4 regions of the Halomonas sp. PAMB 3264 genome follow, and region 1 is predicted to be linked to each of the others. Evidence: predicted binding sites of a transcription regulator. Region 1 holds the regulator's gene; each other region holds the start of a gene.
The links. The regulator FliA, encoded in region 1, starts transcription of late flagellar genes. The targets are predictions, from matches to a motif close to CTAAAGTTNNNNNNNNNNCNGCCGATA.
Positions count from the first base shown of each region.

Region 2: RN347_RS10040 (DUF4019 domain-containing protein) is a predicted target of FliA. The motif match lies at 3,587-3,613, and genes of this name have one in related genera.
Region 3: RN347_RS01190 (flagellin) is a predicted target of FliA. The motif match lies at 5,512-5,538, and genes of this name have one in related genera.
Region 4: fliD (flagellar filament capping protein FliD) is a predicted target of FliA. The motif match lies at 3,173-3,199, and genes of this name have one in related genera.

Region 1 covers NZ_CP134866.1:3,564,281-3,571,569, forward strand. The annotation lists gene RN347_RS16275 (Crp/Fnr family transcriptional regulator) at 1-634, shown strand, start outside; gene RN347_RS16280 (hypothetical protein) at 676-1,224, shown strand; gene RN347_RS16285 (OmpA family protein) at 1,221-1,883, opposite strand; gene RN347_RS16290 (MotA/TolQ/ExbB proton channel family protein) at 1,888-2,703, opposite strand; gene RN347_RS16295 (RNA polymerase sigma factor FliA) at 2,744-3,442, opposite strand; gene RN347_RS16300 (flagellar protein FlhE) at 3,468-3,872, opposite strand; gene RN347_RS16305 (hypothetical protein) at 3,910-4,392, opposite strand; gene flhF (flagellar biosynthesis protein FlhF) at 4,476-6,713, opposite strand; gene flhA (flagellar biosynthesis protein FlhA) at 6,754-7,289, opposite strand, start outside.
Region 2 covers NZ_CP134866.1:2,223,812-2,231,100, forward strand. The annotation lists gene RN347_RS10020 (isochorismatase family protein) at 93-674, shown strand; gene RN347_RS10025 (helix-turn-helix domain-containing protein) at 736-1,695, shown strand; gene RN347_RS10030 (MAPEG family protein) at 1,664-2,083, opposite strand; gene RN347_RS10035 (class I SAM-dependent methyltransferase) at 2,366-3,109, shown strand; gene RN347_RS10040 (DUF4019 domain-containing protein) at 3,144-3,551, opposite strand; gene RN347_RS10045 (hypothetical protein) at 3,848-5,290, shown strand; gene RN347_RS10050 (DUF1456 family protein) at 5,369-5,842, opposite strand; gene RN347_RS10055 (tetratricopeptide repeat protein) at 5,852-6,274, opposite strand; gene RN347_RS10060 (DNA-3-methyladenine glycosylase I) at 6,385-6,999, opposite strand; gene RN347_RS10065 (GNAT family N-acetyltransferase) at 7,162-7,289, opposite strand, start outside.
Region 3 covers NZ_CP134866.1:256,082-263,370, forward strand. The annotation lists gene RN347_RS01165 (pirin family protein) at 1-260, opposite strand, end outside; gene RN347_RS01170 (rhodanese-related sulfurtransferase) at 497-1,444, shown strand; gene RN347_RS01175 (IclR family transcriptional regulator C-terminal domain-containing protein) at 1,615-2,433, shown strand; gene RN347_RS01180 (YqaA family protein) at 2,477-2,908, shown strand; gene ybiO (mechanosensitive channel protein) at 3,081-5,444, shown strand; gene RN347_RS01190 (flagellin) at 5,582-6,397, shown strand; gene RN347_RS01195 (VOC family protein) at 6,437-7,289, shown strand, end outside.
Region 4 covers NZ_CP134866.1:3,182,985-3,190,273, reverse strand. The annotation lists gene RN347_RS14425 (serine hydrolase) at 1-799, opposite strand, end outside; gene RN347_RS14420 (hypothetical protein) at 1,118-1,435, opposite strand; gene fliD (flagellar filament capping protein FliD) at 1,745-3,100, shown strand; gene fliD (flagellar filament capping protein FliD) at 3,253-4,599, shown strand; gene RN347_RS14405 (flagellin) at 4,828-5,670, shown strand; gene RN347_RS14400 (flagellin) at 5,874-6,749, shown strand; gene RN347_RS14395 (flagellin) at 6,955-7,289, shown strand, end outside.

The DNA.
Region 1 (7,289 bases):
GGCGGGGTCACTTCTGTGGGAGATGAAGGACCCCGCTCAGGAGTTTTGCACGCTGCGAAGCGGCTGGGCCTACTCCTATCGCCATTTGGAAAACGGCGATCGCCACATCATGGAGGTGTACCTGCCCGGTGACATCATCGGCCTGCGCGAATTCGCCTTCTCCCAGCGGCTGGAAAACGTGCGCTTCATCACCGACGCTGTGGTGTGCCGTTTTCCGCACAAGCGGATGATCGATCTGTTCAGCCAGTCGCTGCCGCTGACCTCGGTCATGTTCGCCATCAGCAGCCGCCAGCAGTCGCTTCTGACCGAGCGGCTGGTGAACCTGGCAAGACGCACCGCCCGCCAAAAAATGGCCCATTTCATCCACGAGATGTACGTCCGCCTGAGCCAGACCAACCCGGATTTGACCGGGCAGTTTCGCCTGCCGCTCTCCCAGGAGCAGCTCGCCGACGTACTGGGACTCAGCCCGGTGCACGTCAGCCGCACGTTCACCGCGCTTAGCGAGGCGGGGCTCATTTATCGCGACCGCCATCACATCAACATACCGGACCTGGCGGCGCTTGCCGCCGAAGGCGAGTTCGACGACTGTTACTTAAGCGACAACGTGCGGCCGCTGCTCGGCCAGTCGGAGTGATGCGTATCTTTTCTCGACATCAATACTCGGCGCACCGTCCCATGACGTCTCACACTGTTGCCGCGGCAGCGCTCGGCGTCGCCGGGCTCTTCGTTTTCGCCACCGCCGCCCAGGCGGCGCGCTATCCGGTCAGCGATGACACCGCCTTCGGCGCCTGGCACGCCGCGACGACCACCGATGCCGGCCAGCGTCACTTTCGCGCGCTGGAGGCCGAAAGCTATTCGGACGCCATTTTGAGCGTGAACGCTACCGAAGGTGTGTGCCACCTGCCCTGGCTCGAACTACGCGTGACCCTAAAAGAGACGCAGTCCGAGAGCCGCGCGGTGAACCTGGTCCCGGCGCGGCTGCGCGTCGACCAGACGCCGATCATGGAGACCATGGCGGAGTTCATCGTCGAAGAGGGGGATGACGGCTTCTACAGCCACTTCTACCTGGGCGAGCTCGACGCGCTACTGGCGCGCATGAGTGAAGGCGAGCAGCTGTTCATCGGCTTCGAGCAGGGGAGTGCCACGCCCTGGACCATGACGTTTGATCTCGACGGCGCCGGCAAGGCGATTCAGGAGATGCAGCGACGCTGCGCCGGGGCTTAAGGCGTAACCCGCGCCGGCTCCGGGGCGGGAGTTCGCAGCACGAATTCGACGCGGCGGTTGGCGGCGCGCCCTTCCCGCGTGTCGTTGCCGGCGAGCGGGCGCGTGTCGGCGTAGCCCACGGCGCGTAGCCGCTGCCGCGCCACGCCCTCCTGCTCGAGATGGCGCACCACCGCGATCGCCCGCCCGGTCGAAAGCTCCCAGTTGGAGGCGAACGCCGCGGTCGAAATCGGCACGTTATCGGTATGGCCTTCCACCGACACCTCGCCCTCGAAGGTGTCGATCACCTCGCTCAATCGCTCGAGCACGCCTTCGCCCTGGGGGGTCAACTCGGCGGCGCCGCTGGCGAACAGCAAGCTGTCGTCGATGCGCAGGGTCACGCCTTCGCGCCCCTGGCTGACGCTTACGCCCTGAATGTCGAGCGCGGCCATGGCCGGCGATAGACCGCTGTCGCGCGGCAAGATTCCCGAGGAGAGCGGCTGAAGGCCTTGGCCTTCGTTTGATGCCTCGCCGCCGCTACCCGCCGGCGTCAGTGCCAGCAGCAGCACGAACAGCGTGATCAGAAGCGTCAACACGTCGAGGTAGCTGGTCAGCCACCCCTCCTCGCCGTCGCCGCCGGTGAAGGGCGATTCCAGCGCGTGGCGGGCGTCACAATTGAGCATGGCGCTAGCCTTTCGCCGCGACGCCGCTGCCTGGGCGCGGCTTCACATGGGGGTCGTTGATCTCATCGTGGTAGTTGGCCACGAACGAGTTCAGCGTCTCTTCGATGAACGACGGCAGCCGGCGCTTGGTGATCAGCGAAATGCCTTCGAGCACCATGTTCATGGTGATCAGGCGCTCCTCGGTGCGCCGCTCGAGCTTCACCGCCACCGGTTTGAACACCAGATTCGCCAGTAGGATGCCGTAGAAGGTGGTGAGAAGCGCCACCGCCATGCGCGGCCCGATCACCTCGAGATCCCCCGCGTCCATGACTTCGAGCATGTTGACCAGCCCGACCAGGGTGCCGATCATGCCAAACGCCGGGGCATAGGTCGCCATGGTGCGAAAGATCTGCGCCTCGGCGTGCTCGCGCGCCTTGAGCCTGGCGATGCGCCAGCGCAGCATGTCAAAGATCTCGTCTTCCTTGGTGTTGGCGATGACGAGCTGGATGCCGGTGCGCAAGAACGGGTTGCGGGTGTGTTCGAGCTCGCGCTCTACCGCGCGCACGTCGCCCTTGAACCAGAGCCTGGCCATGGAGACCAGCTCGTCGATGTCGTCGCGCACGAAGGTATTCTCGCGGCGAAATACCAGCCCCACCAGGCGGACCACGCGCACCACCTCCTTGAGCGGATAGCTGATGAAGGTCGCCGCCAGCGTGCCGGTGATGACGATGGCAAGCCCGGGCAGGTTGATAAAGCTTGCCGCGGACTCCGCGGTAAAGAACAGTACGCTCACCAGCAACAGGATGCTGGCGCCTATTCCAATCAGGGTAGAGGGGTTCATCGACGGCTCCTCGCCGGTAGGGATTAACGGTGAAAACGGCTCAGTCCGGCTCGTGCAGACGCGCCCGTAAACGGCTGATGGCCTGGCTGTGCAGCTGCGATACGCGCGACTCGGTGACGCCCAGTACCGCGCCCACCTCCTTGAGGTTGAGCTCTTCCTGGTAGTAGAGCGCCATCAACAGCTTTTCGCGCTCCGGCAGCGCTTCGATCGCGGCAATCAGAGTGTCGCGCTGCTGGCCGTCCAGCAGCTCCTCGAAAGGCGCGTTCAGCGACTCCTGAAGCGGCTCGCTGCCCTCTTCCAGAAGCTCCTCGAAGGGCAGCAGGTGGCCGCTGTTGGTGTCCGCCAGCAGCTGCTGATACTCATCGAGCGGGATGTCCAGGTCGCGGGCGATCTCGCTCTCTTCCGGGGCGCGCCCCAGGCTTTGCTCCAGCCGGCGCACGGACTCGTCCATGGCCCGGGCCGAGCGGCGTACGCTGCGCGGCAGCCAGTCCCGGGTGCGCAGCTCGTCGACCATCGCCCCGCGAATTCGCTGGCTAGCAAAGGTGGCGAAGCTCGCCCCCTGGGCGGCATCAAAACGCCCCAGCGCCTCTAAAAGCCCTACCATGCCGGCCTGGATCAGATCGTCGAGCTCGATGCTGGCCGGCAAACGAACTTGCAACGCCAGCGCCTGGCGACGCACCAGCGGCATGTGCTGGTTGACCATATCGCTGTGTTGGATTCTTCCCTTTGCTGTATACATCGGCGTGCCCCTGGCTAATCGCTGGTCACTGATAGTTCACAATCACTTGAAGCCCTCTCACCCTCACCGGCGGCTGGCCACGCCCCAACGCGAAACGAAACTCGAGCGGCGCGCCGGCATTGAGCCCGGCAAGGCCGGTGGCACTGCCGCGCTGGCCGTCGAGGGCGACGCAGCGCTCCGGGTGGCAAAGCCAGGCATGGATATCGGCCCCCGGCGGCGCTTCGAAGCGCCAGTTGACGCGCTCGATGCGCCCCTGATGAATCTCGGCACTGGGCGGCGGCGCGAGCGCCTGGCTGGCACTTGCCCGGTCGCTCATCGCGACCATCAGCCCGGTCGTATCGACACTCCAGCTGCCCCCGCCCGCCAGGGCCGACAGCGAAAGCCCGCTGGCCACCACCCCACTCAGCGCTGCGAGAATGACGTTTCTCATTAGCATAACCTAACCATAGTGGCTCACTCAGTATGGCCTACCTGGCCAAAAGCAGCAGTTCGATCCCCAGGTACGCCGCCGCCGCCGCGCGCAGATTCTCGAGCAGCCCGGCGCGGGGCAGGCCCGGCTCATGCAGCGCCAACAGCCGTTTGGGCCCCTGGTGTTCGCTGACCAGGCGCAGCGTGCGGTACATGGCGGCGAACGCCTCGGCGTCGCTTCGCACCCACAGCGCCCAGCGCGAGTAGCGCGCGCAGAGCGCCTGGAGCGGCGCATCGGCGTCCACCGGCACGACCTCCCAGCTCTCTGGCGTTGCCGCCCAGCGCCGGCCAAGCCGCGACCACTCGTCGAGGCGCGCGATCACCGGCTCGCGCTGCTTCGACCCAAGCCCGACCACGGCGAGCGGTATTTTGGCGACATGCGCGTCTGCGACGTGCGCGTTGGCGACATGCGCGTCCGCGACGGGCGCATCGACAGCGCGTGCATCGGCTTCGCTCGCCTCCAACGCCTGAGCCTGCCGCACATCGTCGTCGCCTTGCGCGCCGGCCGACTGGCCGGTGCGCAGGTTCGCCCACTGGCGCAGCCCCGCGGCCTGGTCCTGGCCGCTCATGCAAAGGTCTCGCGGCTGACGCTGCCAAACTGACGGATCGCGTCGCGGGTCATTAGAAAGTGCATGATCGCGTCCGCCAGCGCGCTATCGCGGCGCTTGCGCGGGCTACCCAAAAGGCGCAGTAAATCCTGCTGCAACGCCTGGGCCTCTTCGTCCTCGGCGCTGTCCAGGTGGGTGGCCACGCACGCTACGCCGCTGGCCATCAAGAGCCGTAGCTCAGCGCTGACCTCGCCGCCGTCCGACTCCTTAAGTGCGCGCCAAACGCGTTTGGTCAGCGCTACCGTGCCTTCACTTTGCAGCTGGGTGATCAAAAGCGACAGCGCCTCGCTCCCCAGCCGCGCCGGCGTGAGCCAATAGCGCTTGGCGACCCGCCGCGATGTTTCCGGGTCGCGCAGTTCGCCGCGCCAGGCGAGCAGCCGCTGGCCCGCGACGTCGGTGACCTCGGCGTGGGCGCTGTAGAGCGAAAGCGACTGACCGCGAAAGCGCACGGGCACCTGGTGGCCCAGGGTCGCCTCGTCAAACAGCGCGGCCATGGCGTAGCGTTCGCCCTGCCAGTATACCCGCTGGCTTCCGCTGACCCGGCTGACCCAGGTCAAGCGCTCGGCTTCCAGCGCGTTAAGCGTTTCGCCCTCGACCAGGGTGGGCAGCAGGTGCACGGCGGCCTGGCGCTGCGCGTCGATGCGCGCCTGCCAGCCGGCGCTCTGGCGGTGCTGTAAAAGCGTCAGCGCACAGAGGCGTCCGTCGGCATCGAGATTCAGATCCGGCATCGACCACTCCATGCCGCGCTCGGCGCGCCGGGGCGACCACACCACCCCCAGCGCGCGCTGCTCATGATAGCGATCTGCAAGCGCTGCCAAACGCTGGTCGTGGAGCACGCCGGGCAGCGCGGCGATATCCCAGCTCGCCTCCAGCAGAGAGAAGCCGGCAACGCGCTCGCGAAGGCTCGCCATCAGCAGGCCAAGGCGCCGCCCCTGGCCCAGCACTTCCCGCGACCAACGCGGCGCCAGCGCCTCGCTCGACCAGGCCGGGCGGGCGGGTTCGCGCTCGCGCACGTCGGTCATGGCGTGGGTGAGCGCCTGGTCCACCAGCGCCGTCGGCTCGGCCAGCTGCATGTCCTCCGGTACGCGCTGGCCGTTGGAGCAGAAAAGCACGCGCAGGCCAAAGCGCATGACGATATCCAGAAGCGGCGCCAGCCGGCCCGCCTCGTCCTGCTTGGTAATGATGCAGTCGTCGAGCTCCGCCCCGGCCGCCCGCGCCGCCTGGCGGTAGCGCAGCACCACCTCTTCCAGGGTTTCCGGCTGGCTGGCGGCGTTGAGCACCAGCACCAGGCGCACCTTCGAGCCGCCGCCCTGCAGCTGGTCGATCTGGGTGATGACTCGCTGATCGCGCTGGCTCATGCCGACGGTGTCGATGATCACCCACTGCTTGCCGCCAAGGCGTCCGAGCAGGTCGTCGATCGGCTGTTCGTGATCGAGGGCGTACATCGGCGTGTCGAGCAGGCGGGCGTAGATCCGCAGCTGTTCGTGGGCGCCGATACGAAAGCTGTCGGTGGTCACCAGTGCCACCGGGCGCGTGCCGTGGCGCATGACGAAGCGCGCGGCGAGCTTGGCGGTGGTGGTGGTCTTGCCCACGCCGGTCGGGCCGACCAGCGCCACGATGCCGGTCTGGTCGAAAAACGCCTCTTCCCTGTCGAGTACCTCGAGCCGCGCGACGAGCTGGCGGTGCAGCCACGCGAGAACCCGCTCGTCCTGGGGCGACAGTGCGCCGAGCGATTCGGGCAGTGCCGCGCTGATCTCCTCGCAAAGCTCGTTGCCAAACCCCACGCGGGCGAGCAGCGTGTTGAGCGTTTGCGCCGTCGACGGCGCCGGCGCACTCGCCACGTGAGTGCGGGCGAGCAGCGCGCGCATGTCCTGCATCTCCTGCAAGAGACGCTCGCTGACCGCCTCGAAAGGCTGGCTCGCGCTTGCCGGCGCGGTGGAGGGCGCCTCGAGCGCCGCGGCAACGTGCGCGTAGGGGCGATCGACGTCGGCTAAACGCTCCCTTGAAGGCTCGATGTCCGGTTGAGGCGCCGGCGGCGCGGTATGATCCAGCGCGGCGTCCTCGGCCATGGCCAGGATTTCGACACCGGTGTCCGTGCGCCGGTTGGCGACGATCAGCGCCTCGTCGCCCAGCGCCGCGCGCACCTGGCGCATGACATCGCGGCTGTTGGCACCGATAAAGCGTCTTACGCTCATGGCTCTCCCCCTTCGTTATTCAAAGCGCGCCCGCAACGTCTCATCGCGACCCGCCCACCAGCGTGGTGATTCTGAGCGTGCGGTCGTCGGGAATTTCGGCCTGGGACATCACCACCAGGTGGCGCAGCCGGCGGCGCAAAAAGCGCGCGACGATGGGGCGCAGCGAGTGCTGAACCACCAGCACCGGCGGCTCGCCGCTGGCTTCCTGGCGCTCCAGCGCCTGCTGGGTCTGGTTCATCAGCGTATCGGCCAGCCCCGGCTCCATGGCGCCGTTGCCGTTCATGGCCTGGATCAACACCTGCTCGAGCTGGGCGTCCAGGCCGATCACGTGAAGCGCCTCCTGGCCTGCGAACCACTGCTGGGTAATCGAGCGCCCCAAACTGATGCGCACCTGAGCGGTCAGCTCGCCCACGTCCTTCTGCTGGCCGGCGACGTCGGCCAGGGTATCCAGAATCGTGCGCATGTCGCGAATCGAAACGTCCTCTTCGAGTAGGTTCTGCAGGATGCGCTGGAGCGTGGTGAGCGAAATCGCCTTGGGCACGACCTCTTCGACCAGGGATTTCTGCTCGTCGCCGA
Region 2 (7,289 bases), 1.3 Mb from region 1:
GCCGTTTTCGTCCGGTTTGTGGCCGTGAGTTGTCTCGTCGTAGTGACAGCGCCTCGTTAAGCTGGAACCTCACTCAAATCAAGAGGTTCACCATGGCACCTACCAACGCTTCAAACGCCGCGACCGCCCTGCTTCTGATCGACGTTCAGGCCTCCTTTCCTGCCAAGGAGTATTGGGTCGAGAGCCTGGCCAATGCCTGGAAGCCGAAGCAGCGCGCCCTGCTCGATGCTGCCCACGCTGAGGGTATTCCAGTGGTGCGCATTTTCCATGAAGCGCCGGGAAGCCAAGGGCCGTTCGACCCCGACCAGGGGATGATTCAACCGCTCGACGGCTTTGATGACCCCACGGCGATTACCTTTCACAAGCGCGTACATAACGCGTTTAGCGATACCGGGCTCGAACAATGGCTATGCGAGCGCGCCATCTATCGCTTGGCGATTAGCGGTATTCGTACCGAGCAGTGCTGCGAAACCACCGCGCGGGTCGCCTCGGATCTGGGCTTCGAAGTCGACTTCGTCAGCGACGCCACGCTCACGTTTCCCATGACGCGCCACGGTGTGACCTGGTCCGCCGAGGATATCAAGGCGCGCACGGAGCTGGTGCTGGAGGGCCGCTTTGCGCGTATCATCGATACTCAAAACATGATCGATGAGTGGCAAACCCGGCGTGACTAGCTTTCGACCCCTGAATTCGCCGCCCGCACGTGGGAATGCCCCACTACGGGTGGCAGTGCTGATGATGCCAGACCAAGTGCCGCTCGATCTGATCGGCCCGCTTCAGGTACTGCACTGCGCTGAGCGCCTCTCCTTGAGAATCGAGATCAGCTACCTGGGACCGAGCACGGCGCTCGAGTGGCTAGGGCCTCTTACCCTCGGCGGCATCGCGCCGCTGCCGACCGCGCTTTCGCACCACGACCTGCTACTAATCCCCGGTCAGTATCGCAGCGCGGTCGACCCGTTAGCTCAGCGGGCGTGTATCGAGTGGCTGAGAGCCAACGTTAACCAGGTCGATACCATGATGACGGTGTGCTCCGGTACGCTGTTGCTGGCCGAGGCCGGCCTGCTCGACGGCCGCCGCTGCACCACCCACCATACCCTTTTGGATCAGCTGCGCGAGAAGGCGCCTGGGGCCCGCGTGCAGGGCGATTGTATCTTCATCGAAGACGGGCGCTACTTGACCAGCGCGGGCATTTCCACGGGCATCGATACCATGCTGCACTGGTTGACCCGTATGGGCGGCCACGCACTGGGGCTTTCGGTGGCGCGCGAGATGGTTCTTTATTTGCGCCGCAGCGGTCAGGAGCCCCAGCTCGGCGCCTGGCTCGAAGGCCGTAATCACGTGGATGAGCGTATTCACCGTGTGCAGGACGCTATATGCGCCGCCCCCGCGAAGGCCTGGCGGGCGGAGGTGCTGGCGTCCCAAGCCGCCATGAGCGAGCGACATTTCCGGCGTCAGTTCAAACAGCTGACCGGCATGCAGATGAGCGACTACATCAGCGGTTTGCGGCTACAGCGAGCCAAAACCCTAATGATTGAAACCGCCTGGACACTCGACCGCATCGCCGAAGAGTCCGGCTTTGGCGACGAACGGCAACTTCGCCGCTGCTGGGCGCGCGTGGAGACACGCCCGCCCGGCGAGTGGCGCCGCGACCAGCCAATGGCGATTACAGCGCCAACAGAATTTGAATCGCCATAACGATCATACACACAAGCCCCACGCCGTAGGCGATGGTGCGCCAGGGCTGAAGGCGTGCAAGATAGGCGAGCGTATGCGCGTAGCGCGCCGCGGTGAATACCATGAACAACCACATGGCAAGCCCGGGCGACGCCCCGACCAGCACGTAGGCTACGCCCAAGGCCAAAAAGATGGGGATATTCTCCAGGTCGTTGGACCAGGCCTTACTCGCCTGCTGCACCTGAGGAAGTTCCTCCCTGGACGGCTCCTTCCCCGCCATGCGCGCGTCTTCCGGGGTCTTGAACGTCATTTTGGTAATACGGTGATACCCCTGGTACAGCCCGGTCGCCCACATCTTCACAAACAGCAGCACCGTCGCCACGGCGTACCAGTAAACGGCGTCATCCATGATGACCTCCTTGGGTCGGTTGATGGCCGCCGCGGCAAACCCCACCACGGCTCAAAGCCACTGTAAGCATAGCTGACCCTGGCACCAGCGGAGAAAACACCGCTGGTGTTTAGAGGTGATCGCCATGAACGGCTGGAACCGGCTCGCGGTCAGCATGCGCTTCACACCAAATATGGGAACGTAAGCGGCGATTGCCCATTCTGAGGGCCTTTTGACACCGCCCTTCTCAAATCCAAAGCGCTCGTTTACCATGCGCCACCCCCTTTTCGAGCGCTGCCTGTCATGTCTGCCAACGCCCTGTATACCGACCTCTCCCGTTACTACGACGTCATGTGCGAGGAGATCGACTACCCGGCGCAGAGCCGCGCCGTACAGCGCTTGAATCAGCTTTTCGGCAACGGCGGGCGTCGCCATCTGGATCTGGCCTGCGGCACCGGCCCCCACGTGCGCCACTTTCTCGACGCAGGCTTTGATAGCATCGGACTCGACCTCAACCCGCCCATGCTGGCGCAGGCCGCCAGGCGCTGCCCCGAGGCGCGTTTCAGCCATCAGGACATGGGCGACTTCGTCGTCGGTGAGCCGCAGGATCTGATCACCTGTTTTCTCTACTCGATTCACTACAACGCGGATGTCGAGCGCCTAAAGGCGTGCATCGAAAGCGCCTGGCGCGCGCTCGAGGCGGGCGGCGTAATCTGCTTCAATGCCGTGGACAAGGAGAAGATCGACAACGCCCTTTCGGTCAAACACACCGCGCGCCGGGAAGAGGAGACGTTCACGTTCAGCTCGGGCTGGCACTACCCGGGTAAAGGCGAGCGTCAGTCGCTAAAACTCTGTATCGAGAAAACCACCGCCGGACAGAGCGAGCGCTGGGTCGACGAACACGCCATGGTCGCCGTGAGCTTCAAAGAGCTTATTGCGCTGCTAACGCCCTACTTTACCGTCGAGGTGTTCGAGCATGATTTCCAGGCGATCACGCCCTGGAACGGCGAAACGGGCAACGCGCTGTTCGTGTGCGTCAAGAACTAACCATGTATGCCAAGGGCGAACCCGAGAATATCGGCTACTGCACGTAGTAGCCGCTCACCCGCCAGGCCCCATCCTCGAAGTGCGGCGTGACGGTCTCGGTCACCTGCTTGTTGGCGAAGCTGGTTTGAAAGGTAAAGATCTTGAGATCCCCGCGCGGCGCACCAGGCATGGAGGTGTCGCTGACCACGCGCAGCGGGTGGCGCGACTCCACCGGCCCCATGTCTTTTCGCGCAAGCTCAACGGTGCGCGCCAGCATATCCGGCGATAGCGGGCGCTGTAGAAGCGGCGACGCCGACTCCCAGGCTTTCTCGAACTCTCCGCTGTCGATGCTGGCAAGCCAGGCCATCACCGCGGTTTCGGCCGGGTCGCTATGGGCAACGGCGTGGGCGGGTAGTATGGATAAAGCGAAAGCCGCCATTAAGGTACGGTGCGAAGTAGGCATAAAGGGGGCTCGTGTGGAAAAGGGTGTCTTCTGTTTATCGGTCGTGCGGCGTCGGGCTTTAGCTCGTGACAACGCCTTTCAACGTGCAAAGCGTTGACCCTGTTTAATTCAGCCGGCGCAGGTGGCGCTGGCAAGCGCCGTATTTGCTTTAGCCAAGCGTTGTCACTAGGGTATTGAGCGGGCAGCGCCTCTCACGCCTTCTCGCATACCGCTTTCGGTGATCGGCGGTATGTAACCCAGCCAGCCTTCAATAATTAAAAAACGGCATATAAAACGACACTCGCAAGGAAATCATCATGTCATACCCACGCGTATGCCAGTTCAAGCGACTGGCACTCGGGCTTAGCGTCTCTGCGGCCATGCTCTCCAGCGCCCAGGCACAAACCAGTGACTCGCAAACCATCGACGAGCTGCGCGCCCAGCTCAACCAGATGCAGCAGCGCATCGAGCAGCTCGAACGCCAGCAGTCCTACGGCGCATCAAACAACGACCAATCGATGGCATCGAATCAGGGCACTTCCAGCCAGAGCGGCGCTGGCCAGAGCGGTTCCAATCAAAGCGGTTCCAGTCAAAGCAACGCCAGCAAGGACGCTTATGGTGAGGGCACCGCCACGGGCACCTCGGCCAACGGCGAAGAGGCCCAGCTCGCCCAGCAGAACCAGCAAACGCTTCAAGAGATGCAGCAGGTCGAAATCGGTGGGCTGCTCGAACTCAGCGGCAGCGTCAACGACTGGGATAGCCAGAGCAAGGATACCTCGGGCGATCTCGACTTCGGCAAGTTCGTCGTGACCGTTCAGGGTGAAACCGGCGCTATCGACTACTCGCTGGCCTACCGCTTCTACGACGACTACCATTTTTTGCAGCACGGCTGGATCGGCTACAACCCCACCGAGGAAGACTCGTTCAAGCTGGGCCTGGTGCAGACGCCCTTTGGCAACATGGATTACGGCTACCTGGGCTGGTACGGCAACCTGGGCTATCTGGCGGGCTTCAACGATAACCAGAACGCCGGCATCAAGTGGGATCACTCCGCCGGGCCCTGGGACACCTCGCTTGCGTTTTTCAAAAGCGACAGTCTGGGCGATGGCAACGAGCACTACGGCGCCAACGCCGTGGGCGATGGCGCCCAGGGCAACAGCGAAGAGAACCAGGTCGCGGCGCGCCTAGGCTACACCTTCGGCCATGACACCGATTACGCCACCCAGGTGAACGTCTCGGCGAAGGGCGGTCAGCTCTACAACCGCAACACCGAACGCAGCGGCGACAATTGGTCGGCGGCACTCGGCGTGGACGGAAGCTACGGCAACTGGCGCACGCTGGTCCAGGCTACCACCTACGAGTACAACGCTAAAAATCCCGATGAGGCGACCTCGGGCATTTCCGATAACGCCCTGCAGATCGGCGCGTTCAACTTCAACTACCTGATTCCCGCTCAGGGCGAAATCTACTCGGCGAGCGTCGGTTACAACATGGACGTGGACTGGGGCCCGGTTGAAAGCCTCTATTTCTTCAACGACTTCAGCGTGATCGACCCTTCAAACGACTTTACCAGCCTCAACGGCGGCTTCGGCGATCAGCAAAACCCGATGGTCAACGATCTGGGCGTGCAGATGACCGCCGGGCCGTTTTTCGCCTGGTTCGATATCGTCTCGAACAAGAACGGGCTGAACTACTTCGGCTCGCCGGTCGACGACGGCTGGAACACCGCATTCTTGACCAACTTTGGCGTCGAGTTCTGATCAAAGCGCCCACGCAAAAGGCCACCTGTCGAGGTGGCCTTTTTTGTATCGAGCGTCGCGCTCAGCGGTCAACGCCGGTCAGGATGCCGGCGGCGTTGGGCGGTGCTGATGCTGCAGGCCCATCAGGAAGGTGCGCAGCACCTGGTCCTTACACTCGCGGTAGTTCTTGTGGCTGGGTTTGCGAAAGAACGCGCTCAGCTCGTGGGAGCTGATCGGTAGGCCTTCACTCTCGAACAGCGCCAGAATGTCCTCGGCTTGCAGGTTCAAGGCGATACGCAGCTTCTGAAATACCTGATTATTGGTGAGTTTGGACTCCGGTGTCGGTGCCGGGCCTTCACGCTTGCCGCGCTTGTAGCTGATGAAGCCGTTCAGAAACCCCGCCAGATCCTTGTCTCGCATTGATTTGAAGGCCTCGTCGTCATCCTTTTTGAGCCAGGCAGTGACCTGCTCCTGGGACACCTCGACGTCAGCCAGCTTGAAAATGGTGACGATGGCGGTGTCCTTCAAATCGAAGGCGTAACGTAGGCGGCGGAAAATATCGTTATTGGTCAAGATTGAATCCTAACGGGGGGTCAGCGTGGTTAAAAGCGCGTCGATCTCGGCTTTCAGCTCGTCATCTTCGATGTGCGCGGCGCTGGCCTTGGCCTGGCGCAGGCTCTTGAGAGCGGCATCCGACTCATCGAGTTCCACCTGAAGCGTCGCCATGGAGTAGCCGATCGAGGCGACATAGTCTGGCAAGGGCCGGGCCGCGGCTTTATCCAGCGCTTTCTGGTAAAGCGCCAGCGCCTCATCCGACTCCTCGGTGAAGTCCGCCAGCGTCTCCCACTGCTCCGGGTGATCCTTTTCAGTGTACTCGTTGTCGATACAGATCGCCTCGAGCTCGCCATAAAGCGCCTCGAAGCTCTCACGGTCCTCGTGGTGAGCGGCCTTCATCAGCTTCTCGGCCAGCTCATAAACCGCCTTATGGATTTTGGTGTTGATCACAGCACTACCTTGAAAATCGAATGAATGGACGCGGCTGTCTTACCGGGCGGCCTTTTCGCCATTGTAACGCGCGTGGCCGCTGCGAGCTTTGCTATTTATAGTCTCACGCGTTAATGAGCGGGTCGGATAAATGTTCGGCGGGCTTCTTCGATATGAGGACGTAAAAAACACGTCTCGGCGTGATCGTTGATCATCCCCATCGCCTGCATGAAGGCGAACACCGTAGTCGGCCCCACGAATTTCCAGCCCCGCTTCTTGAGATCTTTCGAGAGTGCTACGGAGGTTGGCGAGGTCGAGACGCTCTGCGGCACGGCCACTTCATCGGCCTCGGGCTCGAAGCGCCAAAAGTACGCCGTGAGCGAGCCCTCCTGCTCGACCATCTCAACCGCGCGCCGGGCGTTATTGATCACCGCCTCGATCTTGCCGCGATGGCGAACGATGCCGGCGTCCTTGAGCAGGCGCTCGACGTCACGTTCATCGAAAGCGGCCACCCGATAAAAATCGAACCCGGCAAACGCCGCGCGAAAATGCTCGCGCTTGGCCAGGATCGTGCGCCAGCTCAGCCCCGCCTGAAACCCTTCCAGGCTGATCTTCTCGAACAGTCGCTGATCATCGGCGACCGGAAAGCCCCACTCAGAATCGTGATAAGGCTCGAGTTCGTCAGGTGCTACCGCGCACCAAGCGCAGCGGCGTTTTCCGTCCAGGCTTTGAGTAGTCTTGTCCATCAACTCGGCATCCGATCAGTCAAAACGAGTGAGCAGCTTAAAAGTGGCGGCTTGATGTGTTGTGCTTTGGCGTGCACGACGGCCTCACAGTAGCCTATAAGCAGGTGAAAAAACCTTGAAGACCCGTAAGCGATCAGCGCTACGATGCAAGTCCACTCTCTGTCATGTTTCCTTTACTAGAGCACCACTGTTCCCGCGTCTGACGATACATTCGCAACGTGCAGCCGTGATATTCCTGAATCTCGAAATGATCGAATCCTGCTTTCGCGGCGACCTTTTGCGAGCCGTAT
Region 3 (7,289 bases), 430 kb from region 1:
CCCGGGCGCATGGTTTCGCCATTGCCCAGGCTGTCCTCGTGCGCCATCTCACCGTCGAGCACCCAGGAGATGATTTCCATGTCGCGGTGCGGGTGAGTGCCGAAGCCGTGACCCGGGGCGACGCGGTCCTCGTTGATGACCCGCAGCGTGCGAAAGCCCATGTGCGCCGGGTCCATGTAATTGGCGAACGAAAACGTGTGGTACGAGCGCAGCCAGCCGTGGTCGGCGTAGCCGCGATCTTGAGAGCGGCGAATTTTCATGAAGGTTCTCCGTGTCGATCCAGGGCATTAACCAATGCCGCTCACTATACGCCCGCCGCCGCGCGGGCAAAGTGATGCTTTTCTCTCGATCGCGTCGATAAAATCGATCGATACCCGGCAAGCCCGCTTGATCTGCGTCAATCCGCCAGGCTGCCCTCGGGCAAGGCTTTGCGTTAGAATGGGTGCGTTTTTTGACCCGGTCCGCCCTTTGCGAGGGCGACTACCAGGAGAGTTTCATGACCCAACCTTCCTCGACGGCCCCCATCGTGGTGGCCGCGCTGTATAAATTCGTCACCCTGAACGACTTCGAGGCGCTGCGCGAGCCGCTTAGACAGACCATGGTCGATCACGGCGTGAAAGGCACGCTGCTGCTCGCCCGCGAGGGCATCAACGGCACCGTGGCCGGCTCGCGCGAGGGCATCGACGCGCTGCTCGAGTGGCTGAGTAGCGATGAGCGCCTTGCGGATCTCGACCACAAGGAGTCCTTTTGTGACGAGATGCCGTTTTATCGCACCAAGGTGAAGCTCAAGCGCGAGATCGTCACCCTGGGCGTCGACGGCGTCGACCCCAACGACACCGTGGGTACTTACGTCGAGCCGGAGCAGTGGAACGACGTGATCAGTGATCCGGAAGTGCTGGTCATCGACACGCGCAACGACTACGAAGTGGAGATCGGCAGCTTCGAAGGCGCCATCGACCCCAAAACCGCGACCTTCCGTGAGTTTCCCGAGTACGTTCGCAAGCATTACGACCCGGCCAAACACAAGAAGGTCGCCATGTTCTGCACCGGCGGCATTCGCTGCGAGAAGGCGTCGAGCTTCATGCTGAACGAGGGCTTCGAAGAGGTGTTCCACCTCAAGGGCGGCGTGCTGAACTATCTCGAAAAAGTACCCGAGGAGCAGTCGCTGTGGCGCGGTGAGTGTTTCGTGTTCGACAACCGCGTCACCGTGCGCCACGACCTGAGCGAAGGCGCTTTCGAGCAGTGCCACGCCTGCCGCCGGCCGATTTCCGAAGAGGATATGGCGGATGCGGCTTATGAGCCTGGCATCAGCTGCCCGCACTGCATCGACTCGCTGCCGGAGAAGACCCGCGCGGCGGCCCGCGAGCGCCAGCGCCAGATCGATCTGGCCAAGGCCCGCGGCGAGCCCCATCCGCTTGGCCATGACCAGCGCCAGCGCGCCTGAGCCGCTCTACCCTTTCGATTCTCGTTCGATAGCGCCGGTGGGCGCTATCGGCGTTTTAAACGCCAGAATGGGATTTATTTCCGCAAACGCGACATTCACCTGGCCTCGCGTTATCCTGCTCGTTTTGCGCGGCGAGCGCTGCGCGGCAATCGAGTCAAGGAGAACGTACGGTGAGTGAGGCCAAGCGCAGGTCCGTAGGACGCCCGGCCGGGGCCGCGAAAGCCAGCGGTGGGCACAGTCAGTCGCTGGTACGCGGCTTGACGCTGCTCGAGCATCTGGCGGCAAGCCCGCTGGGGATGGCGCTTTCCGAGCTCGCCGAGACGGCACAGCTGGCGCCTTCGACCACCCACCGCCTGCTTCAGGCGCTGCAGAGCCAGGGCTTCGTCACCCAGGAAGGCGAGCAGGGGCTTTGGCGCATCGACGTCAAGACGTTTCGCATCGGCAATAGCTTTCTCGAGGCGCGTGACGTGGTCGCCACCAGCCGCCCGTTTCTGCGCCGCCTTACCATGGAGACTGGCGAAACCGCCAACCTCGGCATTCGCGATGGCGCCACGGCCGTGTTTCTCGCCCAGCACGAATCCACCCAGATGATGCGCATGATCACCAAACTCGGCTCGCGCGCGCCGCTGCACGCCTCCGGCGTGGGCAAGGCGCTGTTGGCCGGCATGAGCGACGACGAGCGCGCCGAGCTCCTGAAAGGCGATGCGCTGTCGCGCGTCACCCCCAATACCTTCTTCGACCCCGAGGCGATCGAGGCGGAAGTGCGCACCATCCGCGCCCAGGGCTTCGCCTGCGACCGCGAAGAGCACGCCATTGGCCTTCACTGCGTGGCGGCCTGCATCTTCGATGAGCGGCGCATGCCGCTGGCGGCGATCTCCGTGTCCGGGCCGATGGCGCGCATTCCCGAAGAGCGCCTGATGGCGCTGGGGGCGCTGGTCCGCGAGGCGGCGAACAACATCACCGCCCGGCTCGGCGGCCGGCTGCCCTGACATTTCGGCGTAGCCGGATGCTCTCTGCTGGCGTCTGACGCCCGTGTTCAGCCTTTTCTGGGTCGCGCTCTTGAGCGCCACGCTCTTGCCCGGCGGCTCCGAGGTGTGGCTTGCCCGCCAGTGGTGCCAGGGCGAGCCCTGGGCGGCGCTTTGGCTGGTGGCCACGCTCGGCAACACCCTGGGCAGCCTGATCAACGTGGCCCTGGGCCGCTACGCCCGCCGATTCCAGCACCGGCGCTGGTTTCCCGCCTCTTCCGCCCAGCTTGCCCGCGCCAGCCGCTGGTATCAGCGCTTTGGCGCCTACAGTTTGCTGCTGAGCTGGGTGCCGATCATCGGCGACCCGCTCACCGTGGTGGCCGGGCTTTTACGCCTTGAGTGGTGGCGTGCGGTGGCGCTGATCCTGCTGGCCAAGGGCGCGCGCTACGCGTTGGTGCTCGCATTTGCCGCGCAGTGGCTGGCGCCTTACTGCCTTTAATGCCCGCGGCGGATAACTCGCCAAAGGCCGCCCATGTTACCCTGCCACGCGCTGTGTGGGGCGCTATAAAAAGGCGCGGTGCTGGACGCGGCGCGCCTGCCCGCTATGATTTGCATAACGCGGCTAAGCCGTTAGATTGAATACACTACTTCACCCAAAGGGAGACTCCGGTGTGACGCCATCACGTTTACTACCCTGGCTGGGCGTTTGGCTGCTTGCGCTTTTTGCCATGATGAGCCCGGCGCTGGCTCAAACCACGCTTAGCGCCGACGACGAAACTGCCGACTCGCCTCCCTCCTATGAGGCGCTGGCCGACCTGCTCGAAAACGATCAGGCGCGTCAGGAGCTCATCGAACGTCTGCGCAGTGAAGCCTCTTCGCTGCCGGGCGGGCTCGATGCCGAACTCTCGCCGGAAGCCGCCGCCGAAGGGGGCAATCTGGCGCCGGAAGAGGTGTCGCTGCCACGCCAGCTCGCCGAGCTCACCAGCAGCGTGGTGGGCAATATCGGCTCCCAGCTCGAGCAGGCGGCGGGCGTCGTCACCGGAATCTTTAGTGGCCAGGGCGGCAGCACCTTCGACAGCGCGGCCTTCATCACCGCGGCGATCAATCTGGGCATCGTGATCGCGTCCACCTTCATCGTTTTCATGCTGTTTCGGCGGCTGGCGAAGTCGCTGTTCACCAAGCTCAGCGGGTGGTCGCAGCACGGCGAGCGCTCGATCTCGATTCTGCGTCTGATCGGCTGCGTGATCGTCGCCGCGCTGATCGATGCGCTGATCATCGGTGCGGCCTACGTGGCGGGTAATTTGATCGCGACCTTCGCCGTGGGCGAAACCGGCGAGCTCTCCACGCGCGCCTCGCTGTTCCTCAACGCCTTCCTGGTCATCGAGCTGATCAAGGCCGCGTTTCGCATGCTCTTCTCGTCGCGCTATGAAGGGCTGCGCCTGCTGCCCATCTCGGCGAAAGAGGCCGGCTATTGGAACAGCTGGATTGCCCGGCTGGTTGGCATGGTCGGCTACGGCCTGATGGTCGTGGTTCCGCTGATCAACTTCTATATCGCCCCGGCGCTGGGCCAAGCGGTCGGTACGCTGATCATGGTGCTGGCGTTCATCTACGCCGTGGCCGTGGTGCTGAGAAACCGCGTGCGCCTGCGCGACAACCTGAACGGCATGAGCCATCAGAGCACGATGGCGGCGAGCCGCGTCTCCCTGAAGCTCTTTGCCCGTACCTGGCATCTGTTCGCGCTGCTCTATTTCCTGATCGTGTTCGTGCTGGTGCTGGTGCGCCCGGGCGACGCGCTGCCCTTCGTGCTGTTCGCCACGCTCAAGACGCTGGTCGCGGTGGTCGTCGGTATTCTGCTTTCGAGCTTCTTGACCCAGTTCATCGGTCGGCGTATCGAGCTCTCCGATGACTTGCGCCGCAAGCTTCCGATGCTCGAACACCGGCTCAATAGTTACATCCCCAACGCGCTGCGCGTGATTCGCGTCATCATTCTGGTGGCCGTGATCATGGTGGTACTGGATGCCTGGGGCGCCTTCAATCTGGCCGCCTGGTACGCCTCCGAGCGCGGCGTTTTGATCGTGGGTCGGTTGATCAGCATCGCGGTAATTCTCATCGTCTCGCTGGGTATTTGGCTGGCGCTGGCGAGTCTGATCGAGCACAAGCTCAACCCGGAAACCGGTGGCGGCGAGCCCTCGGCGCGGGCCAAAACGCTTTTGAGCCTGTTCCGTAACGCCCTGGCGATCGCCATGGTGACCATCACCGGCATGATTTTGCTCTCGGAAATCGGCATCAACATCGGCCCGCTAATCGCCGGTGCCGGGGTGCTGGGTCTGGCGATCGGTTTCGGCGCCCAGAAACTGGTGCAGGACGTGATCACCGGCGTGTTCATCCAGATCGAAAACGCCATGAACACCGGCGACGTGGTCACGGTGGGCGGTATCACCGGCACCGCGGAGCGTTTGAGCATTCGCTCGGTGGCGATTCGCGATCTCTCCGGTACCTACCACATCGTGCCCTTCTCGAGCGTGGATACCGTCTCGAACTACATGCGCGAGTACGGCAACCACGTAGGCGAGTACGGCATCGCTTACCGCGAGAGCATCGATTACGCCATCGAGCAGCTCCAGCTCGCCTTCGAGGATCTCAAGGCCAGCGAAGAGCACGGCTTCAAGCTCTTGGCGGACATGACCGTGGCCGGCGTGACCGCACTTGCCGACAGCTCGGTGAACATCCGGGTCGTCATCAAGACCACGCCGGGCGATCAGTGGGGCGTGGGCCGGGCCTTCAACCGGCTGGTCAAGATGCGCTTCGACGAAGCCGGCATCGAGATCCCGTTCCCGCACACCACGCTCTACTTCGGTGAGGACCGCGACGGCAAGGCGCCGCCCGCGAACCTGCGGATTCTGGACTCGACCGCCAGGGAGAAGAGCGCGGTGCAAACGCCCCTCTCCGAGGCGACGCCGCCCAGCCAGCAGACCAGCGAGGCGGACCACAAGACGCCGCACCACGACGACGTGGACGACGCCGACGAGACCTGAGTCGTTCAAGGACTCGTCAGTACGACCAGCGGGGCCGCCTTCGGGCGGCCCCGCTGCGTTTGGACTGCTCATGTTTTCCCGGGTTGGGCCGATAACGTCTAAAAGCGGTTCCCATTGCGAGGGCCCGGATCACCTCCATGTTCAGCCTTGTCACCAACGTCTCGTCGCTGACGGCGCAAAAGCATCTGCGCATCAACCAGCAGGCGATGCAAACCTCCATGCAGCGGCTTTCGTCGGGGCTGCGGATCAATAGCGCTAAAGACGATGCGGCGGGGCAGGCGATCGCCAACCGGATGGGCGCGCAGATTCGCGGTATGGACCAGGCCATGCGCAACACCCAGGACGGCATTTCGATGGTGCAGACCGCCGAAGGCACCCTCGATCAGATCAACGACAACCTGCAGCGTATTCGCGAGCTTTCCGTGCAGGCGGGCAACGGCACCTACAACGCGAGCGACCTGCGCTCGCTGCAGGACGAAATCGACCAGCGCCTCGAGGAGATCGACCGGCTCGCCGGGCAGAGTGATTTCAACGGCGTGGGGTTAATGGAAGATAAGACCCTCAACATCCAGGTGGGCGCCAACAGCGGCGATACCATCGGTGTGCGCTTGCAGGCGATGGGCGTGGACGCGCTGGGACTCACCGGTTTCAGTGTGCTCAGAGACAGCGCCACCGACAACCCCACCGGCGTCCTCGATACCGCCCTCGGCAAGCTCGACCGCCAGCGAAGCTATTTCGGTGCAGTGCAAAACCGCTTCGAAAGCGTCATCGAAGGTCTCGACAACTCGATCGTCAATCTCTCCGCCGCCCAATCGCGCATTCAGGACACCGACTACGCCCGCGAGGTCTCACACCTGGTTCGCGCCCAGATTCTCCAGCAGGCAGGCATAGCGATCCTCGCTCAGGCCAATCAGCAGGGGCAGATGATCTTGCGGTTGTTGCAGGGGCTTTAGCATACTGCTGTGCACTAGCCACTCGAGGTCGAGGTGTTCATGCAAACTCCCAATATGGTGTCATCCGATACGATTCGCACGCGTTTTTCGAGCGCCATGTCGGTCATGTATCAGGCAGAGGTGCCTCAGTACGGCACGCTGCTCGAGCTGGTCGTCGAGGTCAATCGCGAAACGCTCGAACACTCGCCAACGCTTCGCCGCCGGTTGCAGGCCCAGGGCGAGCTCGACCGGCTCGATGTGGAGCGCCACGGCGCCATTCGAGTGGGCACGGCCGACGAGCTTGCCACGCTTGCGCGTCTGTTCGCGGTGATGGGCATGATGCCGGTCGGCTATTACGATCTGTCAGAGGCGGGCGTGCCGGTTCATTCGACGGCCTTTCGTCCGGTGGAGGATGAAGCACTTTCGCGCAATCCCTTTCGCGTGTTCACCTCGCTCCTGCGTCTGGAGCTGATCGAAAGCGAGTCCCTGCGCCAGCGCGCGGCTGATATCCTGGCCAAACGCGATATCTTTACTCCCAAAGTGCGCGAGCTGATTGCCCTGTTCGAGGCTCAGGGCGGGCTGGATGACGCGCAAACCGATCAGTTCGTCGAACAGGCGTTGGAGACCTTTCGCTGGCATCAGGACGCAACGGTGGATCTGGCGACCTATCAGGCGCTTTGCGACGAACACCGGCTGATCGCCGATGTGGTCTGCTTTCGCGGTCCGCACATCAACCACCTGACCCCGCGCACGCTGGATATTGACGAGACCCAGCGGCGCATGCCGGACAAGGGCATTTCACCCAAGGCTGTGATCGAAGGGCCGCCGCGCCGGCAAAGCCCGATTCTGCTACGCCAAACCAGTTTCAAGGCACTGGAAGAGCGTATTCGCTTCGAAGGCGATACGGCGGGCA
Region 4 (7,289 bases), 380 kb from region 1:
CCGTCCAGGGCGACCGGCCCCGCGGCGTCCAGGACGCCTCCACATAACCTTCCGGCAGTAGTCGCTCGCCATCGACCACGCCGTCCAGTCGATACAGCTCACCGATCTCGACCAGCGCCCGCGGCGAAAGCTGCATGTCGTTGCCGCCAAAAAAAACGCCTTGCGGGTCCTGCAGCCAGCGGGGAAGGGTGATGTGAAGAGGCTCAGCCAACAGGCGCTGGGCAAGCTGGTAGGTGGATTCACCGCTGCCGTAAGTAAGTGCGGCGGAGACCAGGTGGCTCGAGCCGGTGGAGTAGAGCATGCGCCCGCCGGGCTCGTCCACGAAGGGGCGAGAAAGGGCGTTTTCCACCCAGTTGGGGCTCGCGACCCAGCCGCTGTAGTTCTCGCCGGAGGTACGCTCGAGCCCCGCCTGCATGGAAAGCAGGTTCTCGAGAGTGATGTCGCTCACGCGCGGGTCCAGCCCCATTGGGACGCGCTCACCCAGTAGTTCGACCAACCGCTGGTCGAGCGAGTCGATTACGCCGGCTTCAATCGCCGCACCGGTAATGGCCGCCAGCACCGTCTTGGAGAGCGACTTCACGTTGACCGGCGTGCTCGTCCCCGGCCCACCCTGATGAAATTCGTGTACCCGATGCCCGTCCACCGCCACCACGACCGTATGCAGCCGGTCGAGCGCGCCGGCCTGCTCATCGAGCGCCTTGAAGGCCGCGTCGGAGGGCGTTTGGGCAAGCGCCCCTTCGCTCAAGAGCGCTAACCCCAGCACGAGCATCACCGCTTGAGAGAACATTCGCACGCGCATGGGTTTTCCTTTTTGTAATGCCAACGAGGCTTTCAAAAAGCGTAGAGCGTGCGCGCGCCAGGCGCACGTAAATTACGCAAACCGCCCCAAAGCCTGCTAGTCTGAGGATGTTGCCTCGATGGGTAAGCAACCCTTTGATTTTCCTAAAACGCAAAAAAGCAAGGAGCGCCGCAATGCGTAACATCATCTATATCGTGGGTCTGGTCGTCGTCGTGCTGTTCATTCTTTCGATGCTTGGCCTGCGCTAATCAAGGCGCCGTGCCAAACACAAACGCCCGCAAATGCGGGCGTTTTTACGTTCGAGCGGAGCCTTTTGCGCTAGGCGCAGTCCGCCGCGCCCTGGCCGAACAGGTCGAACATGATGTCCCGGCCAAGGGAGGTCAGCACGAAACGCCCTTCCTGATTGGTCATTCCCGCCGCGTTTGATTCAAGCATTTCACGACACGCCGCCCAGCCCGCATCCTGCTCATCGAGCGCCGCGATCTCGCGCTTTGCCAACCCGCAGCCGGGCAGCGTCACGGTTTCCAACACATGACCGTTCACGTACAAAAGCTCTGCCAGTGTGAACAGGCACTGACGCAGCCGAGACGCGTCTACGGCGGCAGAGGCGGCGGGGGTGTCACCTTCGCAGGGCATTGAATGCTCCATCGATTAACGAACAACGTTTCCCTAGTGTAATGGAGCTGACCTATTTAGACCAAGGTCTAAGTTTTTGGCGTGTTCAACGCTTGGGCTCGGTACGTATTGCGCCCTGCGGTTATTTCCTCTTGGGTGGCTCTTTTAACCGAAAAAGTCGTAAAGATTACAGAAAATAACCGTTTACTAAGTTAAAAGTGTGATAAAGGCTAAAGACACTGCGCGATTTGCCGATAATCAATGCATTGACACAGGCAAATTTCAGCTCGCCTAAAGAGCAGGCGATCACATTTAAAGGGGCAGCAATCGATGGCTTCCATATCTTCACTGGGCATTGGCTCGGGGCTCGATTTAAACGGGCTATTGGATCAGCTTCAAACCGCCGAGCGCGCCAAACTTCAGCCCATTGCCGAGCAGGTTCAATCTGCCAACACGACCGTCTCTGCCTATGGAGCGCTCAAAAGCGCGGTTTCCACGTTCCAGGATGCCACCCAGGCGTTGAACGATACGTCGTCGTTTGAAAGCCTCACCACCAATGTCGAGGGCGACGGTGTTATCGCCATTGCGTCCAGCGAAGCACAGGCGGGCCGGTACGACGTAGAGGTCGATCAACTGGCAACTGCTGGTAGCCTCGTGACAGAGCGTTTGGATAGCGCTGACGAAAGTGTTGTCAGCGGTGAGCAGACGCTCAGCTTCGCACTGACTGAAGGCAGTATGCCCGAGATCACGATCGCCGATGGCAGTTCGCTTGAAGACATTCGAGACGCCATCAACGATCAAGGCGGCGGTCAGGTGACTGCCTCTATCATCAACGACGGGCAAGGGTATCGGCTCTCGGTCATGTCGAGCGAGACCGGCGCTGATGCCAGTATCGAAAGTACCAATTTCTCGACCATTCTATCCGGTGATGGCACCACCTCGGACACTCAGGTCGTGCAAAAGGGACAGAACGCGGCATTCAACGTCAACGGTATCGATATCGTCAGTGCCTCCAACCAGGTCGAGGGCGCCATTCAAGGAATGACCTTGACGCTCACGGAGGCCGGTACTTCGAGTACCATCAAGGTCGAGCAGGATAATGAAGCACTGCGTGAGAACGTGAATACCTTTGTGGAAAGCTTCAACACGCTCAAGAGCACCTTGAATACCTTGACCAACTTCGATGTGGAAACGGGCCAGTCGGGAGGCTTGAACGCTGATGCGACCACACGAGCCGTCGAGCGCGAGCTCCGTCAGGCTATTAGCGGTATGACCGGCGGTGACGGCTTCAACGTACTGTCCGACGTCGGCATTTCATTGCAAACCGACGGTACGCTAAAGGTCGATGACGAAAAGCTGGATAACGTCATTGCCACCCAGCCGGACAGGCTGGCCCAATTTTTCGCAGGGAGCAGCGAAGGAGGCGGCATGGCCGGACAAATCAATACGTCTCTTGAGCGCCTGGTAGGCGATGGCGGCCGCCTTGATACGGCCAAAGAAAATGCAGAAAGCCGCGTCGAGTCGCTACAGGAGCGCTATAGCCGAACCGAAGAGCGCATCGGGCAAACCGTCGAGCGTTATCGTGTTCAGTTTCAAGCAATGGATAGCATGGTGGCGCAAATGAATCAGACGGGTGCCTATCTCGAACAGCAGTTGGGAATGCTGGCCCAAACCAACCAGAGCTAGGCCCAGCTCTCACGGACAGGAAATGCCCAGCTACAACGCTGGGCTTTTTTTAGAGGTATCTTTTGAAGGTACCTAAAGTTCGTTATCACCCCGCCGATAAACAAGGTAATCAACCCATACTCTTTGCTACTTATTACTCGAGGATTTAACCCATGGCATCAATCTCCGCGCTTGGTGTAGGTTCCGGGTTGGACTTGAACGGTCTGGTGGATCAGCTCAAAGCCGCTGAGCGCCAGAAGCTTACCCCCGTTTTACAGCAGCAAAGTGCTCAAAAGACCAAAATTTCGGCCTATGGGCGTCTTGAGTCGGCGATGGACCGGGTCAATACCTCGGTAAAGGCGCTAAACGATGCCTCGACCTTCAAACAGCAAAAAAGCACGGTAACCGGCAGTGGCGTTCTGGCCACGGCGGGTGAGAAGGCCAACCCTGGGCGCTTTGAAATTAGCGTGTCTCAGCTGGCTCGTGCCGGCAGCGCGGCGTCCAATAGTGTGGCGCTGGATCAGGAGCTCACTGCTACTGATACGAAATTGAAGCTCAATTTCGGCGCGGGCACTACGCAGACGAGCCTTGACGTCGATATCAAGGCAGGCAGCACGCTAGCCCAGGTACGCGATCAGATCAATGCAAATAAGGAGTCGGGTGTTACCGCCTCGCTTGTCAACGATGGCACCGGATACCGTTTGGCGCTCAGCTCAAAGGAAACCGGCAAGGACGCCTCGCTCACAGGGTTTTCTGGTCTCGATGGGCTTGCCATGGATAGCACGACGGTGCGGTTAGGCCAGGACGCCGCGCTCAACGTCAACGGCATCGCGATCACCAGCAAGACCAACCGCGTCGAAGGCGCTATTGAGGGTGTAACGCTCGATCTCACCGCCGTGTCGGAATCCCCCGCCACCCTGGTGATCGAGCGAGACAACGACTCCTTGAAGGAGGCGATCAATAACTTCGTCAGTAACTACAACGAAATGAAATCGACCGTAGAGCGCATGACCAAGTTCAACGGCGAAGGCGAGATTTCGGGCGAGCTGATAGGTGACCGTACCGTACGCACTATCGAAAACCGCTTGAGTCGTGACGTGAGCGACAGCTTGGCGGGCGGCGATATCACACGGCTGTCTGAAATCGGAATCTCAATTGATGAGCGCGGGCGCTTGAAGGTCGACGAAGAAAAGCTCGATGCCGCTGTTGCCAACGACCCTGAAGGCCTATCTGCCTTCTTCGCTGGTGACAGCAAGGAAGCAGGCTTTGCAGGGCGCCTCAGCACAACATTGACGACCATTACCTCAGAAGATGGCCTCATTAAAAGCTCGGTCACCAGTGCAGAACAGCGAATCGAGAGTCTCGATAAGCGCAAGGAGCGCATGGAAGCCAGCATCGAGCGCAACGTGGAGCGCTATCGTAAGCAGTTTGCCCAGCTCGATGGCATGATTGCGCAGATGAACTCCATGAGCAGCTACCTGGGCCAGCAGTTCGATATGCTGAGCAATATGCAGAAGTAGTAAACCTTGCTATCAAACGAAACGGTGCTAATACGCTCTCGTTCGTAACGACAATTTATTTTATCAGCGGGGCCGTAAGGCCCCGTTATAGTTTCAAGGCCAAATTTTCATAAAAAAGTGGGTAAATGAGCTAAAGGATCGCCCCGCTTCGCCGTTAATTATAACAACGGCGATGCAAGCGCCGATTTATAGGCCTCTCTTGGGCCACTAAACACAGAGGATTACCCCATGTCCGTCATCAATACCAACATCACTTCCATGATCGGCCAGAACAACCTGAGCAAGTCCCAGGGCATGCTGGCTCAGGCGCAGGAGCGTCTTTCTTCCGGCCTGCGTATCAACAGCGCCTCCGACGACGCAGCAGGTCAGGCGATCGCCAACAAGATGACCGCCCAGATCAAGGGTATGGATCAGGCGAGCCGTAACGCCAGCGACGGTATCTCGCTCGTTCAAACCATGGAAGGCGGCCTGGACCAGATCAACGACAACCTGCAGCGTATTCGTGAACTGGCGGTACAGGGTGCTAACGACACTAACACCGCCGATGACCGCGCGGCGATCACCACCGAGATCAACGAGCGTATCGCTGAGATCGACCGCGTAGCGGGCAGCAACAACTTCAACGGCACTAACCTGTTGTCAAGCGGCGCGAGCACGGCGCTCAATATCCAGGTCGGTTCTAACACCAGCGGCAACGACACTATTACCGTCAATACTTTCGACGCAACTAGCAGTGCGCTGGGTGTTAGCGGGTCTGCGGCGGCTCTCTCCGGTGCCGGCGCGACTCACGACAACTTCCAGACGCTGATCGACAATGTCGATACCGCCGTCAAGTCGCTCGACACGCAGCGTGCGACTCTGGGTGCCACGCTGAACCGCTTCGACTCTGTGATCGATAACCTGGCGACCACGACTACTAACCTTTCCGAAGCGCGCTCACGCATCGAAGATGCCGACTACGCGAAAGAAGTGTCGAACATGACACGCGCCAACATCCTTCAGCAGGCGGGTACGTCCATGCTGGCCCAGGCTAACCAGACCCCGCAGTCTGTACTGTCTCTGCTGGGTTAATCGCTCAAGCAGTAGTACCACGAGCGAAGTGAACGACGGGGCCGCAAGGCCCCGTTTTTCGTTGGGCGCCTCGCGCATTTTTCTCATGTGAATCGCGCGAAAGGCCTAAAGAAGTGCCTCCAACAGCCGTTAATTATAATAACGGCGATGCAAGCGCCGATTTAAAGGCCTCTCCTGGGCCACTAAACACAGAGGATTACCCCATGTCCGTCATCAATACCAACATTACTTCCATGATTGGCCAGAACAACCTGAGCAAGTCCCAGGGCATGCTGGCTCAGGCGCAGGAGCGTCTTTCTTCCGGCCTGCGTATCAACAGCGCCTCCGACGACGCAGCAGGTCAGGCGATCGCCAACAAGATGACCGCCCAGATCAAGGGTATGGATCAGGCGAGCCGTAACGCCAGCGACGGTATCTCGCTCGTTCAAACCATGGAAGGCGGCCTGGACCAGATCAACGACAACCTGCAGCGTATTCGTGAGCTGGCGGTTCAGGGTGCCAACGACACCAACACCGACGATGATCGCGCCGCAATCGAAACCGAGATCAACGAGCGTCTGGCCGAGATCGACCGCGTGGCAGGCAGCAACAACTTTAACGGTACCAATCTTCTTAACGCCAGCGGCAGCCTGAGCATCCAGGTTGGTTCCAATACCGATGTTGAAGACGTCATCAATGTTAAGACTGTCGATGCTACCGTGTCGGGCCTGGAACTGACTAGCGCCTCGGGCGGAGTCGTTGCAGCGGCTTCCGGCGGCGCCGCTACCTTTACGGCGGCTAGCGGAGCTGGCGCCCACACCAGCTTCCAAAGCCTGATCGATGCCGTTGATACTGCTACTAAAACACTCGATACCAACCGCGCTACTTTGGGTGCTACGCTGAACCGCTTCGACTCTGTGATCGACAACCTGGCGACCACCTCGACCAACCTGTCCGAAGCACGCTCGCGAATCGAGGACGCCGACTACGCCAAGGAAGTGTCGAACATGACGCGCGCCAACATCCTCCAGCAGGCGGGTACGTCGATGCTGGCCCAGGCGAACCAGACGCCGCAGTCGGTATTGTCTCTGCTGGGCTAATAGTCGGGTAAGTGCTGCCATTGACAGCTAGAGTAACGGGGCCAATTGGCCCCGTTTTTCGTTCTTTCTGCAAGCAAAATTATTTTCACAAAACGGCTTTAAACTATTCAAGAATCCACGTTAGCGGCCGTTAATTATAATAACGGCGACGCAGTCGCCGACCTGTAGGCCCTTCTCAGGCCATAAAATACCGAGGATCTCATCCATGTCCGTTATCAATACCAACATCACTTCCATGATCGGCCAGAATAACCTGCGCGCTTCGCAGAGCATGCTGGCTCAGGCACAAGAACGTCTCTCTTCCGGTCTGCGCATCAACAGCGCATCCGACGATGCCGCCGGTCAGGCGATCGCAAACAAGATGACTGCTCAGATCAAGGGCATGGAGCAGGCCAGCCGTAACGCCAGCGACGGTATCTCACTCGTTCAGACCATGGAAGGCGGTCTGGATCAGATCAACGATAACCTGCAGCGTATTCGCGAGCTAGCGGTACAAGGTGCTAACGATACTAACACCGCCGATGACCGCGCCGCGATCGC